2 regions of the Butyricicoccus faecihominis genome follow, and region 2 is predicted to be linked to the other one. Evidence: predicted binding sites of a transcription regulator. Region 2 holds the regulator's gene; the other holds the start of a gene.
The links. The regulator HrcA, encoded in region 2, represses chaperone genes, less so after heat shock. The targets are predictions, from matches to a motif close to TGTTAGCACTCNNNNNNNNNGAGTGCTAACA.
Positions count from the first base shown of each region.

Region 1: the regulator HrcA is predicted to act here: its motif matches at 1,577-1,607, upstream of htpG (molecular chaperone HtpG).

Region 1 covers NZ_BMQH01000008.1:91,432-94,570, forward strand. Annotated here, with positions in the region: gene ung (uracil-DNA glycosylase) at 1-646, opposite strand, end outside; gene htpG (molecular chaperone HtpG) at 1,639-3,139, shown strand, end outside.
Region 2 covers NZ_BMQH01000001.1:3,892-7,030, forward strand. Annotated here, with positions in the region: gene IEY11_RS00025 (Gfo/Idh/MocA family protein) at 1-871, opposite strand, end outside; gene hrcA (heat-inducible transcriptional repressor HrcA) at 1,175-2,221, shown strand; gene grpE (nucleotide exchange factor GrpE) at 2,250-2,777, shown strand; gene dnaK (molecular chaperone DnaK) at 2,834-3,139, shown strand, end outside.

The DNA of each region.
Region 1 (3,139 bases), on a different contig from region 2:
GGTCGATGCCGTGCGCTTCGAGAAACGCATTGCATTTGGAGAAGTGCTTGCAGCCGAAAAAGCCGTTGTACGCCGACAGAGGAGAGGGATGCACGCTTTCGAGCACGAGGTGCTGCGGTGCAGTGATGAGTTTCTTCTTGCTGCGGGCATTGCCGCCCCAGAGCAGAAAGACGATCGGCTGCTCATGCTCGTTCAGCTTTTCGATTATATGGTCGGTGAAGGTCGTCCAGCCGAGGTTTTTATGGCTGTTCGCCTGCCCGCGGCGTACGGTCAAAGTCGTGTTCAGCATGAGCACACCGCGCTCCGCCCACTTGGTGAGCGTGCCGTCCTTGGGAGGTACAATGCCGAGATCACTCTGCAGCTCCTTGAAGATGTTCTGCAGGCTCGGAGGCGGCTGAACACCCGGCTGAACCGAGAAGCAAAGTCCGTGCGCCTGTCCGGGACCGTGATACGGGTCCTGCCCGAGAATGACGGCCTTGACCTTGGAATACGGCGTGTACCGCAGAGCGTTAAAGATGTTCTCTGCCGCCGGATAGATGGTCTGCTCGGCGTATTCCTTTTTCAGCCAGTAGCGAATGCGCTTGTAATAATCCTGCTCAAACTCACCGGCAAGGATCTCGTCCCAATCGTTGCCAAGATGTACCATGCTATCACTCCAAAATTGTTTTCTTACCTTTAGTATAGCATAGGAAAGGGGGTGTGTCAAAATTGAGAATGGATAGGGAGCGTCCTATCGCGCAGACAGTTCGTCCTATCCGGGCTGCACCGGTCGCAGACACAGGTTTTCCGGTGTGCCCGAACTGCGAAGGTGGTTCGCCATTGCCGGGCGAGGATTCCGCCGCTGCGGCGGTGAGGAACGTGCGGCGTCCGCCGCGGGGACAAAAAGGAAGGGACACCCATGGTTTCCCTTCCTCTTTGAACTCCTACCTTTCCTTTGCTTGATAGTACGGCGGTAATGGTAGAGAGGAGACCGCTCCGAAAAGGAGTACGGCAGTCGGGTTACCGTTCCGTAGGGGCGCGCATTGCGCGTCCATTCCTCTACCTATTCGCAGTGCCAGATACCGTACTGCTACACAGGCGGCTTACTCCACGCAGGCGCGGCATACCCGTGCCGCGCAAATTTTTTGCTTGTGCAGATTATCCAAATCCTACGGATATAGGCGATATGCACCCGTAATCGTGTTGCGCGGCACTGTTGTGCCGCGCCTGCGTAGACCCAAATTGGATGTAGCAGTACGGTATCCGACACTACGAATAGGCGGATACAACGCGGAACGAAAAATCCTCTGCCGCACTCTTTTTTTCGCAGCGGTCTCCTTCTACCGTTACCGCCGTGCCCTCTAAGGGAAAAGGGGAGATTCACAAGAGGGTGGAAAACCGCAGGTTGTCTACCCTCTTGTGCGCCTGCCGCGCGCAGCGGCACTCCCCGCCGTGGTTCACGGAAAAATTCTCCGCCCGAATAGGGTGAACCGCCTGCACGGTTCGGGCATATCCAATTCTCAATTTCGATTTTGAACAAACCATGAATTTTACAAACCCTACTTGATTTTTTTGCGCAATAGGCTTATTATATCAATGTTGGCACTCGGTGATTGAGAGTGCTAATACCGAACAACAAACACAGAGGTGTATGTAATCATGGCAACCAAGCAGTTTAAGGCAGAATCCAAGCGCCTGCTCGATTTGATGATCAACTCTATTTATACGCACAAGGAGATTTTCCTGCGTGAGCTGATCTCCAACGCATCCGACGCAACGGATAAGCTCTACTATAATGCAATGAAGGAAGGCAAGACCGGCATCACCCGCGACAGTCTGCCGATCGAGCTGACGCTCGACAAGGCAAACCGTCGCTTTATCATCGAGGACCACGGCTGCGGCATGACTGCCGAGGAAATGGAGAACAACCTCGGTACGATCGCGCATTCCGGTTCGCTGGCGTTCAAGAACGAAAACGAAAAGCAGGACGACATCGACATCATCGGTCAGTTCGGCGTTGGCTTCTATGCGGCATTTATGGTCGCAAAGCATGTTGAGGTCGTATCCCGTGCGGCAGGCAGCGACGAGGCCAACCGCTGGGAGTCCGACGGTGCGGACGGCTACACGGTTGCACCGTGCGAAAAGGCAGAAAACGGCACGAAGATCGTGCTGACCATCAAGGACAATACGGAGAACGAGAATTACGATGAATTCCTCGAGCCGTACCGCATTCAGGGTCTGGTAAAGAAGTATTCCGATTACATTCGCTACCCGATCAAGATGGATATGACGCGCTCCCGCATGAAGGAGAAGCCGGCAGATGCAGGCGATGACTACAAGCCGGAGTGGGAGGAGTACACCGAGAATGAGACCCTCAATTCCATGGTTCCGATCTGGAAGAAGTCCAAGAAGGAGCTGAAGGACGAGGATTACAACAGCTTCTATACGCAGAAGTTCTACGATTATCAGCCGCCGCTGTGCCATATCCATTCCAGTGTGGAAGGCGCGGTAACGTATACGGCAATGCTGTTCATCCCGTCTCACGCGCCGATGGACTACTACACCAAGGATTATGAGAAGGGTCTGCAGCTGTACTCCAACGGCGTACTCATCATGGACAAATGCGCGGATCTGCTGCCCGATCATTTCAGCTTTGTACACGGCATGGTCGATACGGCAGATCTGTCGCTCAACATCTCCCGTGAGATGCTGCAGCACGACCGCCATTTGAAGGCCATTGCGCAGAGCCTTGAGAAGAAGATCAAGAGCGAGCTGCTCAAGATGCAGAAGGATAAGCGCGAGGATTATGAGAAGTTCTGGGCAGCATTCGGCCGTCAGATTAAGTACGGTGCTTATGTTGAGTACGGCGCGCACAAGGAGCTGCTGCAGGATCTGCTGATGTACCATTCCTCCACGGAGGACAAGCTGGTATCGCTTGCGGAGTACGCTTCCCGCATGAAGGAAGACCAGAAGTATATCTACTATGCTTGCGGCGAGACCATTGACAAGATCAAGCTGCTGCCGGTTATGGAAACGCTGTCCGACAAGGGCTACGAGGTGCTGTGTATGGATGACAGCATTGATGAGTTCTGCGTCAAGATGCTCGCTAAGTACAACGATAAGGAATTCAAGTCCATTGCGGATGCAGACCTTGGTCTGG
Region 2 (3,139 bases):
ACGCCTCTGCGAAACGCTGCGGGAAGTTCTCGACGATCTCCTGACGGGCACCGTACTGATCGTAAACCATTACACGGTCCTTCCACGGTACACCGGCTACGCGGATATGCGCCTCGGTGCCGACGATTTCGGTCTCGGTGTGGTAGCCGTGCGGTGCAGTGCGGCCAACGTGCAGGAAAGCGACCGTGCCATTGTCAAACTTGAGCATTGCCATGCCGGTCTCGGTGTCACCGTTCTCGGCAAACTCGGGGTGCTTGAAGTTGGTGCCCGCGGCGTAAACCTCGGTAACCTCACCGCCGAGGAACCAGCGCATCAGGTCAATGTCGTGCGAAGCCGCGTCAATGAAGATGCCGCCCGAGGTCTTGGAGAACTTGATGCAGCTCTCGACCAGTGCTTCCGGGTCCAGGCCGGTAGCCTTTACCAGATACGGCTTGCCGATGCGGCCTGCGTTGATCTGTGCCTTTGCATCCGCGTAGGACGGATCGTAGCGGCGCATAAAGCCAAGGAAGAAGATCTTGTCCGGGTGACGTTCAACGGCAGCCTCAGCGCGCTTGCACTCCTCGAGCGAGCAGCCGAGCGGCTTGTCGGTGAAGACGTGCTTGCCTGCATCGAGCGCGTACTCGATCATCCAGCAGTGCTCCGGAGAGGAGGAGACGATAACGACAGCTTCAATGTCTGCCTCGTCAACCATTTTCTTGTAGTCCGTGGTGGTGTACTCTACCTTGAGGTAGTCCTTTGCCCAGTCCAGCTCCTTCTGCACGAGCGAGCAGGCAGCGACCAGCTTGCAGCCGGGAATCTTGAACGCGAGATTCTGCGCGTGTACCGAACCGAGGCGGCCCAAACCAACGATGCCAACTTTGATTTCCTTCATGTTTGTTCTCCTTTTTATAGAGCGGATTTTCTCTCTACGGCAATCGAACGATTGCCTGTCTCTCTCATAGTAATTCTATCACTGCGTGGACGCGAACGCAAGGAAAAACGACCAAATCAGAGCATTTTTCATACGGTGAAAATTGGCATTTCAGCACTCGGCAGACGAGTGTGATAAAATTCCGACCATCATTTCATAAATTGTTCACAAACAGCACTTGACTTTGTCCGTATGTGGTGGTAAATTAAGTTTAGCACTCGGGGAGATGGAGTGCTAACAACCGAAAGAAAGGAGTCTGCTTCGGTGGAGCTTTCGGAACGTAAAAAACAAATACTCAAAGCCATCATCGGCGATTACATCCGCACGGCTGAACCGGTTGGCTCCAAGGCATTGACCGAGGGACACGAGCTGCCGTTCTCGTCCGCCACCATCCGCAATGAGATGAGTGAACTGGAGGACATGGGCTACCTCGAAAAGCCGCACACCTCTGCGGGACGAATCCCCTCACCGCAGGGTTATCGACTGTATGTGGATGAACTGATGGAGCGCCCGGCCGACAATGCGGAGGACGGAAACGCACTGCAGAACAGTGTGCTTACCAAGGTACGCGAGCTTGACCACCTCATTCAGGAAGCCGGCAAGCTGCTCACCAGTCTGACGAATTACGCGTCGGTTGCTATCACACCGGCCATGACGCAGATCGCCATCCGGCAGTTTGAGATCATTGCAGTCGATAAGATGAATTTCGTAATCGTAGTAGTTACGGATTCGGGCACGGTCAAGAATAAAATGGTCCGCACGGTGGCCGAGGTCTCCAAGGATGAGGCCGAGCTGCTCACCTATGTGCTCAACCAGACGTTGACCGGACTGCCGCTCTCGAGCATCACCGCCGAGCGATTCGACATTGTGCGCCGCGCCGCGGGATTGACCGCGCTGCTCGCTCCGGTGGCCGAGTACATCGCAGAGCTGATCACCGAGCTGAGCGACCAGAAGGTTTACCTCGACGGTGCCAGCAAGCTGCTTCGTTTTCCGGAGTACCGCGATACGAAAAAGGCGCAGACGCTGCTCGATTACATGGAGGACGACCGTAAGCACCTGCTGCCGGCCACCCGCAAGATCGACGGCATCCAGTTCTTCATCGGACCGGAAAACGGTGAAAACCCGCTGAGTGAAACCTCGGCGATTTACGCAAAATACGATATCGGCAAGATCGGTCAGGGTGCGATCGGCATCGTGGGTCCGACCCGCATGGATTACGCCAAGCTGTCCGCACAGCTCAGCCGCTTTGCAAAAGGGCTGAACAAGCTGATTGCCGAGACATTTTTAGATGAAAAAGACGGAAATCATTGATTTCCTGTAAACGGAGGCACAAAACGACATGAGCAAAAAGACAAAGCCGGAGGCGGAAGAGCAGGAGCAGGTAAAGACCGAGGCTCCCGCAGAGGAGACCGCTAAGGCTGATGCAAAGCCCGCGACGGACTGGGAAGCCAAGTATAACGACTTGAACGATCGTTATCTCCGCATGGCGGCGGAGTACGACAACTTCCGCAAGCGCAGCCAGCGCGAGCGCGAGCAGGCGTACACCGATGCAGTCAGCCGCGCCGTAACCGCACTGCTGCCGACCTACGATAACCTCGAGCGGGCGCTCAAGGCAGAGACCGCCGACACCGAATATAAAAAGGGTGTCGAGCTGACCATGACGCAGCTGACCGAAAGCCTCAAGGGCATTAACGTCACCGTCATCGACGCTACCGCAGGCACCGCATTCGATCCGAACTTCCACAACGCGGTTATGCACGTTGAGGATGAAAGCCTCGGTGAGAATGTTATCGCGGAAACCTTCCAGCAGGGCTTCCAGATCGGCGATAAGGTTATTCGCCATGCGATGGTGAAGGTTGCAAACTGATTACTAACTATTAATTAAAGTAAACTAAATCCTAACTATTAAGGAGTGTATTTATTATGGGTAAGATCATTGGTATTGACCTTGGTACGACGAACTCTTGTGTATCTGTTATGGAGGGCGGCGAAGCCGTAGTCATCCCTAACGCTGAGGGTGCGCGCACCACTCCGTCTGTTGTTGCATTTTCCAAGGACGGCGAGCGTATGATCGGTCAGGTCGCTAAGCGCCAGGCTGTAACCAACGCTGACCGTACCATTATTTCTATTAAGCGTCACATGGGCACCGACTACCGCGTAAACATCGACGGCAAGCCGTACTCCCCGCAGGAGATTTCCGCTATGATCCTGCAGAAGCTGAAGGCTGAC